DNA from 2 places in the Bacillus cereus group sp. BfR-BA-01316 genome. Region 1 is predicted to be linked to the other one. Evidence: a T-box and tRNA genes for the amino acid it is inferred to sense, from the RefSeq annotation. Region 1 holds a T-box; the other holds one or more tRNA genes.

Region 1 (6,650 bases):
CATAACCGTATATTGTCCGTTAGTCGTATTTGAGAATCCTGATTTCGCAACTTTCTCTACTAATACATCTTCAGCCGTGACGATTACTTCTTCCCCTGCTGTTGCTTCGTATACTGCTTTCTCTGTTGATACAAAATTTTGTACTTCTTCTTGTGATAATTGTTTTAGCCACCCGTTTACTGCATTCACATTCTTACCAAACTTCGGTCCCGCTGTTTTAAAATTCAACTTTAATTGATATGATGTGTATTTCGATTCATCCAGTTCAACATGGAATGCTTTAACATTTAGCTCATCCATTACGATATCACGATAAGATTCCCAATCGATATCATTTTCGTTATGCTCAAGTAATACAAGCTCTGCTAACGGCTGCTTTACTTTTAATGAATGTTGATTACGATTACTTCTTCCAAGTTCAACAACTTGTAAAACAGCATCCATTTCTGCTTCTAACTCAGGCTGAATAAGTGATTCGTTTACAACCGGATAATCTGCTAAATGAACGCTGCTTCCTTCTAAATTCAGATGAATATCCTCAGCTACAAACGGTGTAAATGGTGCGATTAATTTACTAATTGTTACAAGCACTTCATGAAGTGTTTCATACGCAGCTGCTTTTTCAGGATTCATACTAGATTCCCAAAAACGATTGCGTGAACGTCTTACATACCAGTTACTCACTTCATCTACAAGAGCAGCAATTTCACGAGCTGCATTTGTGAATTGATAATCATCAAGTGCAGTTCTTACCTTTCTCGTTGTGCTATGCAGTCTTGATAACACCCATTCATCTAATTTCGTACGTTTAACTTCATACTTTTCTTTCGGATTATATTCATCTAAACTTGCATATAAAACATAGAAGCTATACACATTGACTAACGTATCTACAAATTTAGATTTCGCTTCTTGTACTGTTCTTTCAGAAAATCGTTTCGCATTCCACGGCGCACTATCAACGAGTAGAGCCCACCTTAGAGCGTCGGCACCAAACTTCTCTACTAAATCAACAGGATCTAGTGCATTCCCTTTACTTTTAGACATTTTCTGTCCTTCTTCATCTAGAACATGCCCTAATGATAATACTCGTTTATATGGTACTTTCCCTGTATATAGTGCTGATACCGCTAATAAACTATAAAACCAGCCGCGTGTTTGATCAATTCCCTCCGCAATTACATCTGCTGGAAACTGTTCTTCAAATAACTCTTTATTTTCAAACGGGTAATGATATTGCGCAAAAGGCATGGAACCACTATCAAACCAAACATCAATTACTTCTGGTGTTCGATTCATTGTACTTCCGCATTTTTCACAGCACACTTGTACTTCATCTACATATGGCTTATGCAATTCTAAATCTTCAGGCGTTTCTTTTGTACTATGCTTTCTTAATTCAGCAATACTTTTCGGTGAAAATTGATGATCACAGCTTTCACATTCCCATACGTTTAACGGTGTTCCCCAATATCTATCTCGGCTAATATTCCAGTCCACCATATTTTCTAAAAACTTACCAAAGCGTCCATGTTTCATATGATCTGGATACCACGTGACAGAATTATTATTTTGTAAAAATGTTTCTTTAATCTCAGTAGTGCGGATTAACCAGCTTTCTCCTGCATAATAAAGTAACGGAGAATCACAGCGCCAACAGTGTGGATAGCTATGCTGATATTTTTCTTTATGATATAGCAAACCTTCTTTAGCTAAATAACGAACGATATCAACGTCACATTCTTTTACAAACTTTCCTTTTAAGAAGGGTACTGCTTCTGTATACTCACCTTTCTCATTTACAACATGTAAGAACGATAACCCTTCACTTTGAACGATTTTATAATCGTCCTCTCCATATGCTGGAGCGATATGAACGAGTCCTGTACCACTATCTGCAGTAACAAAATCTGCCGCAATAACACGGTATCCATTTGTAACTTCCTTCATCGGAAACGGTGCTGTATACGATGTGTTTAATAATTCTTCGCCTTTATGAACGGATAATACTTCATAGTTTTCTTTTAGCACTTCTTGCACACGTTCTTTCGCAACAATGTATACATATCCTTCTTGTTTGGCTTTAACGTATTCCATATTCGGATGTACGGCAAGTGCAACATTCGCTGGGAGTGTCCACGGTGTTGTCGTCCATCCAAGGAAATATTCATTTTCACTATCTTTCACTTTAAACTTAACTGTCGCGCTTAAATCTTTCACTGTTTTATACCCTTGTGCAACTTCATGTGAACTAAGAGATGTTTGACAGCTTGGGCAGTACGGTGAAACTCTATGCCCTTTATATAACAAGCCTTTTTCATGAATTTTCCCTAAAATATTCCATACACTTTCAATATATGGATTCTCTAGAGTAACATACGGATCATCCATATCTACCCAATATCCAATACTCTCCGTAAATTCACGCCACTGCTTCTCATATGTGAATACACTTTCTTTACACTTTTGAATAAATGGTTCAATGCCGTACTCTTCGATTTCATGTTTACCTGAAATGCCAAGTTGTTTTTCAACGCCTAATTCTACAGGTAATCCATGTGTATCCCATCCGGCTTTTCTTAAAACTTTATATCCAGCCATCGTTTTATATCTCGCTACTAAATCTTTAATCGCCCGTCCAAGTGCATGGCCGACGTGTGGTAGTCCGTTCGCTGTTGGTGGCCCTTCATAAAACACAAAAGATTGTGCGCATTCTCGATTCTGAATTGATTGCTCGAAAATACTTTGTTCGTTCCACTGCTTACGAATACGTGTTTCTCTCCCTACAGCTGACTCTTTTACATCAACTTTTTTCATGTACAATCACTCCTTTGAATTTTTTAAAAAGCACACAAAAAACCCGTCCCTATGAAGTAGGGACGGGTTTACCCGCGTTACCACCCTAATTCTATTAGCTTTTCACTAATAGCACTTAGCAACGTACTAACATACGCGTTCTTTGTAACGGTAGACATCCGTCCGAGCTTACTTTATTCAGCCACGGCTCCTCGGAGATGATTTTCAAATAACGTCTGCACACCGGATTTCAGCAATACACCGGCTCTCTGGGGAACAGCTCACTACCTTACTCTTTCTCGTCTTCAGATTTGTATACTTTATTAAAAGTTATTTTATGCCATTCAACAATTAATTGTCAACTAATTCAAAATATATTTTTATTTATACCCTTTTTCTCTATTCTTATACAATTACTTTTCAAACTCTCGCAATCCCGCTAAATCTTCATCTTCCTCTGCAAGTTCAGCGAAAAATCCCGTTTCATCTTCACGAAGCACAATTTCAAGTTCATCTCTTGCCTCTTCATTTCTGTTTAATAATGTTAAATAACAAGCATGATCGTATCTTGCTAACAAGTCAGTAGCATCAATTTCCAATATTTCACTTGTTAATTTTTCTGCCTTTGCCGTTTGCCCAGCTTTATGATACGAGGATGCTAAAGCAAGAAGAATTGCCGTTTCATTTGGATGATGTACAGAAGCATCTTCTAATAAATGAATCGCATCCTCATACCTCTCTTGACTTTGATATACTTCTGCTAAAGCAAGGAATCCTCTACTTACAAATGGCGTTTTCTCAATTAATTGCAAGTAAATTTTTTCGGATTTTCTTTTTTCTCCAGTCTTACATAATACATTCGCTTGTAAAAGAAGAGTGTCATAATCATCCGGTAACTCTCGAACCATTTGTTTCGTTAATTCAAAAGCATCTCGTAACATATCTTCTTCCTCACACTCAATGAAAAGATTTACAAGTTGCTTCGCTACATCATAATCCCACTTATTTTCTAACGATGTTTGTAAAACCTCTATAGCTTCTTTATTCATCGCCGCATTCTCATAAAATATTGCGAAACGCTGCGCTACCATACTATTTTTCGGGTTTAACTTCAAGGAGATTTCAAATAAATCAATAATAACTGTAATCATTGAAATTTCCTTCGCACGATTTTTCATGCGATAAAATGTTCTTGTAAATATAGATTTTTTCGGTTGCTCATTTTGCTGCCTTTCTACTAATCTTGCGGCAACCGCAGTAGCTGCATACATAAACGCTGTACTTCTTTCTGCTTTTTTCACCTTTAGCGTATGAAGTACGTCTCGTATTTGGGATAATTTTTTATGTTGTTCCATTGCTTTTACGTACACACCAAATATACGTTCACTTTCCAAATCTTTATGCATTACTTTCAGCGCAACTTCGATTGCTTCTGCACTCTGCTTTTTAACTAGTACTTTCGCATAATGATATAGTACTTCCACATGCTCTTCATCTATTTTCATTGCATATTCGATATATTCTTTTTCTTTATCTATGTCATTCATCGCGCCAAACACGTATGCAATCGCATCTAAACGCCATGTTTCAGGAACTTCTTCCGCTAATTTTTCTAATTCAACTAGCAATTCTTCCTGAAGATTCATTTCTACTGAAAGCTGCGCTAAATATTCCATATTTATATGCATTGGTTCTTCTTTCATCGCCTGGATCATATGACTTTGTTCTTTGGAACGATTCTCTTCTTTTTCGTATATTTCAGCAAGCTGCAAATGTACACCTAAGAAATTCTTATTCATTTCTAAACATGTTTCATATGCATGCTTCGCTTCTTGAAATTGCCCTAACGCCATGAATGTTTCACCGATACGGAAATACGGCAATGAATCTTGTTTTTTCTTAAGTGCATTATTATACCGCTTTATCGCCTGATCATACTGTCCAATAGATTCATATAAAACACCAGCGTAACAACCGTATTCAATTACATCCGTTTTCTCTTTTTCTAACGTTCTTAAAAACGCTATGCCCCGTTGCACAAAAGCTGTGTCTTTTATTCGATTTACATACTCATCCAACACGCTCGCTATATTAGCGTATACTCTTCGTATACCGTTCTCTAATTTAGAAAGTGCAAGTTTTAACTCTTTTTCATCCTCGCCTAATGCAATTTCAGCATCCCATAGCACCATTCCAGCATTCATAAGGAAATCTTGATTGTCTTCAAATTGCTTATTGATACTAACAATATAGTTTTTTGCATCCTCATATTGTTCCTTTGCCATATAAACTTGAGTTAAACCGAAATGAGAATATACATCTTCATTATTTTCTTCTAAAGAACGCTTATATATAGTTTCCGCTTCTTCAAGTTCATCATTTTGAAAATGCACATCTCCTAAACGAACATATAAAGATGCCTGATCTTCACAATTTTGAATTCCTTGTAATAAAATTTCCTTCGTACTTTTCCCATCATCCAAATCTGATTCATAGATTTCCGAAAGCTTCGTATATAAATAGGCTGCTGTTTTATCTAATTGAATTGCTACTTTAAGTCCTTTTACCGCCAAATACACTTTTCCTAAATGCTGAGCACATCTTGCACGTTCATACCATATGTGCGCTTCATACTTATATTCTTTTAATAAATCATTAAAGAATCCATATGCTTCTTCATATCGTTCTAAATCTATTAAAATTAAACCGTGATTTACAAGTGTAAACCTTTCTGGGCTACGTTCTATAGCTGTTAGAGAATACTCTAGCCCCTTTTCAGATTGATCCATATACATGTATGATAATGCTAAGAAACTCCACGCAACTGGTTGATCTGCATCCAATTGTAATGATGAACGAAAACTAGCAATCGCTTCTGCATAATTATCTTGCTCAAAAGAATAACGTCCATTTATAAAATGATACAACGCTTGATTGCTTTTCTTCTCCACACTTTGAAGCATATGTCCTGCTTTTTCCATATCTTGCAGACGAATAAAACACTGTGCACTATGCAATTTCACAAAGTCAGAGCTCGGAAACTTTTCCATTAATTTTTCTATACAAAACTGAATAAAATCTTTATCTACTTCAGCATCTAAATGTTTAATCGTATATAGCCAAGTGTTTGGATTTTCACTTGTTTCTTTTAAAAATAGTACTAACTTTTCAATTCCCTCTTTATCTTGCTCAGCTAAATGATCTGTAAGAGAAAAGATTGTTTTATAATAAGTGTGTTCTTCCTCATTTAAAAATGAAAGTTGTTCCATTCTATCTTTTGGTATAAACGTAATAGCTAAACAATCTGTATAACGATATTTTTCTTGCAACTTATCATATTCCACAAGAATCGGTTCCAAGAAATTCGGATCTTGAATATAAAAAGCTTGCAGTACATCGTCATAACCAGAAAGCACTTGTACATGGGAAGCGTGCTCAATATCTATACTTAATAAAACGGGAATACCTTGATTGAGTAATTTCTTATAATTTTCCTCATTCCCTTGAAAATAACGATATTCGTAACCTTGCTCTTCTATATATGTAACTGTATCTGAAAACTTAGAACCTGTTACATCAAAAATATGTTGTGCAATTTCATCTTGCGTACGTTTTTCTCCCCATACCCCTAACATCATTTCCAAACTAGTCGGAACGCAATAGTTATCCTTTTGTACAACCGGAACTATCGGTAAGCGCACCTTTTTTCCATCAGGATTTTTTTCTATATGATGATATAGAGAATTTTTTAAACTCTTTTCACTTTTCAATAGTGCTTGCAAATCGTGAATATTATTCATTTTATAAAATGCTTCTGCACGTAAATGTATAAAATAAGTTGTATATGCATGATG
Region 2 (6,650 bases), on a different contig from region 1:
ACCATCAGCAGTTGGATATCCATACTTTTCTAAAATATGACGTTCTAATGAACCGGCATTTACACCGATACGGATTGGAATGCCACGCTCTTTCGCTGCATTTACAACAGCTTCTACTTTATGGCGACGTCCAATGTTACCTGGATTGATACGTACTTTATCAATGCCGCCTTCGATTGCTTTTAAAGCAAGGCGATAATCAAAATGAATATCAGCAACAAGTGGAATGTTGATTTGTTTTTTAATATCAGCAATAGCATTTGCTGCGCGTTCGTCTGGAACAGCAACACGAACAACTTGACAGCCAGCTTCTTCTAAACGTTTAATTTCAGCAACTGTAGCCTCAACATCATGTGTTTTTGTTGTCGTCATACTTTGTATAATTAATTCATTGTTACCGCCAATTGTTAAATTACCGACTTTAACTGGACGTGTTTTTGTACGTTGAGTCATTTCATTCACGAATTGATCGCTCTCCTTATAAAAGAAGTTTCTTATTTTAGTCCCTTACATCAATGATAGTATGTGTGAGAAAGGGCTATAGAAACCAAAGTACTCGGTTTCACTTTTACTATTGTATCAGCGCCTTTATGTAATTGACAAGGATTAAGTGATTGCTTATTGATATAACGGGAATTTATAAGACTTTCCAACTTGGATTTTTGTAGCAGATGTATTTTTATTTAATTGCTTAAAATCATCAATTACTTTTTCAATAGAAGGGATTTTTTTCTTATTAATTTGTTCTGTAATAGAAAGAACGGTCTCGCCAGTTTTTACTTCGATTGCTTTATAAACTGTATCCGTTTCTTTTTCTGTTTCTTTCTCTTTATTTTGTTTTGCATCTGTATTTTCTTTTTTTATCGTTTGGGCAGCAGAGGTTTTTTTGTATGAACTTAACATCGGTAAAGTACCGATTTTTATGTCGTAATAAAATATATAACCGAGGACAAGCACGAATAAGAGTACACCTAATCTCTTCATATCCTTCACTCCTTTGCTAGGAATATATGCTTGTCCAAAAAAAAAATGCCTATTTAGGCATTTTTTTTTATAGTTCTTGTTTTTCTTTCGGTTTTGGAACTTCTTTAATTGTTAAGTATAGAACGATTAACACAACTGCAATGTAAATGAATGTTGCACCAGGTACGTTTATTTTGAATAAATCCATAATCATAAAGAAGATTGTTGGAATTGTGTAGCTGTAAGCAGTTAATGTCCAAACTTGTTTATAAGATAATTTGCGCTGACCGCTCATCGCAGAACCGATGAAGGCAAGCAGTGTAACTCCTACAAAGGTAATAAATAATTGGAACAAGTACAGTAAGAACCCAATAACGAATAATAAGATTGGATAAATACTGTCAAATAACGAAATGAAGTCTTGTAAATCTTTTTTCTCAAGAGATGCGCCTAATAAGTCATTATAGGAGTATGTTTGTGTTTGACCATTTCCCATGGAGACTACTTTATCTTTTAAAACAAATAAACCTGTTTTATTTTGATATTTTTCTAAGTCTGTTGAATTTGGATCAAATACGAAAAGGGCGTTTCCGTCTTCTTTTTCGATAGGTTGATCAATATCAGCTTGTAGCTCGCCGTTTTCGATTTTAAAATCAGGTAAATCTTTTTCGATTACTTTATTTACCATGTTAACACCATCTTGGATGACGCTACCGTACAAGAAAGTTCTTGGAATAGTAGTGATTAGGCAAAGAAGCATAATATACAAAATGGTTTTACCGATTTTTTGAAAACGGAAAAGCGCCATATCTTTAGGCGAATATACGCTTTTTGCTAGCTGTGTAAAAATGGACATAGATTCACTTCCTTTATGTATGTATAAAATCATTGTAACGTACGAATCTAGAGAAGCTCAAGATATATTATACTTACATATAGTAGAGAGGACTAAATTTCTTCTTATTAATTTACTTCTTCTAGTAGAGAAAAATACAATTGACACTTTTCTTTTGTATATGGTAAATTTATCTTACATTTTTCAAACGATATATCCGATGGGAATTTAGTTGTTTTTAATGTTACATACATAATCGTGGACCCTTAGCTCAGTTGGTTAGAGCAGACGGCTCATAACCGTCCGGTCGTAGGTTCGAGTCCTACAGGGTCCATATCCATTTCATATGTTTATTATGTCAGCAGGAAGCTTCCTTGTAGAAGGAAGCTTTTTTTACGGGATATATGAGCATTTTAATTGAAAAGAAGTGGGAATTTTGCTACTTTAATGATAGCAAGACAAAGCGATTTATTTGTTTGCACCCTATGGCAATTAGGGTAGAATGAAGTTGTAGGTCACATATGTAGTGACAATACATAAACCGGGAGGAATATAACAATGGCAAAACACGAATTACCAAATTTACCTTATGCGTATGATGCTTTAGAACCTCACTTTGATAAAGAAACAATGAACATCCATCATACAAAACATCACAACACGTATATTACAAACTTAAACGCTGCTTTAGAAGGTCATGCAGAATTAGCTGACAAAAGCGTTGAAGAATTAGTTGCAAACTTAAACGAAGTACCTGAAGCAATCCGTACAGCAGTACGTAACAATGGTGGCGGACATGCTAACCATACATTCTTCTGGACAATCCTATCTCCAAACGGCGGGGGACAACCAGTAGGCGAACTTGCAACTGCGATTGAAGCGAAATTCGGTAGCTTTGATGCATTCAAAGAAGAATTCGCAAAAGCTGGCGCAACTCGCTTCGGTTCTGGTTGGGCTTGGTTAGTAGTAAACAATGGTGAGTTAGAAGTAACAAGCACTCCAAACCAAGATTCTCCTCTAACTGAAGGTAAAACTCCAGTTATCGGTTTAGATGTTTGGGAGCATGCTTACTACTTAAATTACCAAAACCGTCGTCCTGACTACATCGGTGCATTCTGGAACGTTGTAGATTGGAACGTTGCTGAAAAACTTTATCAAGAAGCAAAATAATTAAAGTTAATAAAGCTAGAAAAAAGCTAGGAGTTTTCTCCTAGCTTTTTTCTATGCTCTCCTTTTACATAATTGAGCTTGTCTTTGGAAGACTAGAACATGAAGTAAAGGAGAGTTGTGTATGAAGTGGAAACATGTAATTGGTGATGTTGAAGTGAATCGGGATTTAGTATTATTGCTCGTTATAGGAGGTTTATACACGCTCGCAATTTCTTTATCGAATACGTTTGTAAACATTTATTTATGGAAGCAAACACAAAATTATGTGAATCTGGGCTTGTATAATTTGGCCAGCGTTGTATTGCAGCCTCTAACATTTCTTGTGGGCGGGAAATTAGCGAAACGTATTGATCGCTCGGTTTTATTGAGAATCGGTGTAGGCACGTTAGCTGTTTTTTTTATCGTCGTTTTAGTAGCGGGGAAAAGTGCATCTCACTATATTTTACTAATGGGAGCCCTTTTAGGAGTTGGTTATGGTTTTTATTGGCTTGCTTTTAACTTGTTGACATTTGAGATTACAGAACCAGAAACAAGAGATTTTTTTAACGGTTTTCTAGGACTTCTTACATCGTTCTCTGGAATGATTGGACCGATAGCAGCAGGATATACAATTTCACGTATGGAAAAATGGAGTGGTTATACTGTTGTTTTCTTCCTCTCGTTAATGCTATTTGCGGTTGCAGTCGTTCTAAGCTTTTTTTTATCGAAGAGGGAATGTGAAGGACGCTATGAAATTGTGCAAGTATTGAAAGAGCGGCAAGTTGATGAAAACTGGGGAAGAATTACGCGTGCTCATTTCTTCCAAGGTTTGAGAGAGGGAACGTTTATTTTCGTTATTTCGGTATACGTCTATTTAGCATCTGGTAGCGAGTTAGCACTAGGGAAGTATAGTTTAGTGAACTCTGCAGTATCATTTGTATGCTATTATTTAGTTGCTCGTATGTTAAAGAAAGAATGGCGGAAAAAAGCAATTTTACTTGGTGGCATTATTTTATATGCGGTCGTATTTTTAGTTATTTTCAATGTTACATATACGAAATTACTTATTTATGCAGCATGTATTGCGGTTGCATATCCTATTTTACTCGTTCCGTACGGATCTATGACATACGATGTAATTGGTAGAGCAAAACAGGCGAGAGAATGGCGTGTAGAATACGTAGTTGTCAGGGAATTATGGTTAAATGCCGGAAGAATTTGTTCCATTTTAAGTTTTTTATGTGCTGTAACATTCTTTCCACCTGAAAAAAGTTTACCGTTCTTACTATGTATTTTAGGAGCTGGACATTTTCTTATTTATTTTGCAGTTAAAAATGTCAAATATGATGAGGGAAATGTGAACAAAACCAGCGTTGTAGCGCAGGGAACCACGCAGAATCAAACTGAACCAGAAGGTTAACTTATCGTTTGTTTTATGCTAGAATAGAAAAAGATGTAAGACAGCAGTGAGGGCACCTGTATGAAGGTGTCCCTTTCACATTACATAGCTGTTGGTAGAGGGGGTTTGTATGAGCAAGAAGCAGAAAAAGAACCAGACAAAGACAAAAACCCACGTTCCCTTTCGGTTAAACGTGTTGTTTTTTTGCGTGTTTTTAATGTTCTCCGCGGTTATTGTAAGGCTTGGATACGTACAAATTGTTCGTGGTGAGGAATATAAAAATGAAGTTGAGAAAAAAGAAAATTCAACGATAAGTAATCCTGTACCACGCGGGAAAATATTTGATCGTAATGGAGAAGCGGTCGTAGATAATGAGCCTATTCGTACAATTACATTTACAAAAATGAAGGGATCAACTGCAGCAGATCGCTTAGAAACGGCGAAAAAGTTAGCAGATTTAATTGAAGTCCCAACAGATAAGTTAACAGATCGCGATAAAAAAGATTATTGGCTTGCTTTACATAAAGAAGAAGCAGAAGCAAAAATCACAAAAAAAGATCGTGAAGAGTTTAAAGCGAATAAAATTGACGATAAAGAACTAGATGAACGTCAACGAAATCGTGTAACAGAAGAAGAGATTAATCAACTGTCAGCAAAAGATTTAGAAATATTGGCGATCAAAAGTAAGATGGAAAGCGGATATGCAATGACGCCGCAAATCGTTAAAAAAGGTGCAACAGAAGAAGAATATGCGATTATTAGTGAAAATTTGGCGAAATTGCCAGGTGTAGATACAAATGTCGACTGGGAACGAAAATATAAGTATGATGATATGTTCCGAAGTGTACTTGGTGGTGTAACTTCTTCTGATGAAGGGTTACCGAGAGAAAGATTAGATTACTATCTTGTTCGTGATTATAATCGTAATGATCGCGTAGGAAAAAGTTACCTTGAGCAACAGTACGAAGATAGTTTACACGGTACAAAATCCGAAGTGAGAAATGTTACAGATAAAGACGGAAATATTTTAGAAACTATTAATGTGTCACAAGGACAACGAGGTAACGATCTGAATTTAACAATTGATATGGAATTACAAAAGCGTGTAGAAGAGATTCTTGAGAAAAACTTAAATAAATTTAAAGGATCAGAACCGCTTTTAGATCGCGCTTTCGTTGTAATGATGAATCCGAAAAATGGTGAAGTTTTATCCATGGCAGGGAAACAATTAGTTAACGAAGATGGTCAAACGAAAGTAAATGACTTTGCTTTAGGTACCATGACAAGTTCTTATCCGATGGGTTCAACTGTAAAAGGTGCGACTGTACTTACGGGATATCAAACTGGCGCGATTCAACCTGGATCTGTACAGTTAGATGAACCAATTAAATTAAAAGGTACACAAACAAAATCATCTTGGAAAACGATGGGATACATTAATGACCTTGAAGCGTTAAAAATGTCTTCAAACGTTTATATGTTTAAAACAGCGATGAATATCGCTGGTGTCCCCTATGTGCGAGGCGGTACGTTAGATATACCACAAAAATCATATGATACTATGCGTTACTATTTCAGTCAATTTGGACTTGGTGTAAAAACTGGCATTGATTTACCGAATGAAACGGCTGGACAAAGAGGTAGAACAGATCATATACCAGGTTTCTTATTAGATTTATCAATTGGACAGTATGATACGTATACACCGCTTCAATTAGCACAATATATTTCGACGATTGCTAATGGTGGATATCGTATGCAACCGCAAGTTGTAAAGGAAATTCGTGAGCCATCGGCGAAGCCAGAGGAAGTTGGAAAAGTTGTTCAATCCATGGAACCGAAAGTATTAAATCGCATTGATATGCCTGAATCGCAAATTAAACGTGTTCAAGAAGGATTTAGACAAGTGTATAACGATTCAGGTGGTACAGCTACAAAATACTTTGCAGGTGCACCATATAAAGCAGCTGGGAAAACAGGTACAGCTCAAACTGTATATGGCGGAGATAAAGAGATTGGTAGAAATGCAAAAGGTGAGCGTGTTGAAACATATAACTTAACATTAGTAGGTTATGCGCCACTTGAAGATCCAGAAGTAGCATTTTCTGTTGTTGTGCCATGGGTACATGATGATAAAACAGGAATTAATGGATATATTGGTCGTGAAATTATGGATGCTTACTTTGAGTTAAAACAACAAGCATTAACTGGTGAAGCTCCGAAAGATGGAAAAGAGAAAAAAAGTAATGCACAAGATGATGAATAAAAAAGTTGTAAAAAAAGCACACTATCTGAAAAGATAGT

The links. The T-box of region 1 lies ahead of ileS (isoleucine--tRNA ligase). A T-box ahead of a tRNA ligase gene usually reads a tRNA of that ligase, here a tRNA-Ile.
Region 2: it encodes a tRNA-Ile, which carries the amino acid that the T-box ahead of ileS (isoleucine--tRNA ligase) is inferred to sense. The anticodon was not compared.

What each region holds. Positions count from the first base shown of each region.
Region 1 is NZ_JAKUGX010000015.1:75,387-82,036, forward strand. Features, by position in the region: gene ileS (isoleucine--tRNA ligase) at 1-2,817, opposite strand, end outside; T-box leader at 2,873-3,111, opposite strand; gene MR071_RS13635 (bacteriocin-processing peptidase family protein) at 3,210-6,650, opposite strand, start outside.
Region 2 is NZ_JAKUGX010000002.1:128,246-134,895, reverse strand. Features, by position in the region: gene ispG (flavodoxin-dependent (E)-4-hydroxy-3-methylbut-2-enyl-diphosphate synthase) at 1-453, opposite strand, end outside; gene MR071_RS02385 (hypothetical protein) at 619-984, opposite strand; gene yqgB (protein YqgB) at 1,052-1,819, opposite strand; tRNA gene MR071_RS02375 (tRNA-Ile) at 2,059-2,132, shown strand; gene sodA (superoxide dismutase [Mn]) at 2,357-2,968, shown strand; gene MR071_RS02365 (MFS transporter) at 3,090-4,367, shown strand; gene MR071_RS02360 (peptidoglycan D,D-transpeptidase FtsI family protein) at 4,477-6,612, shown strand.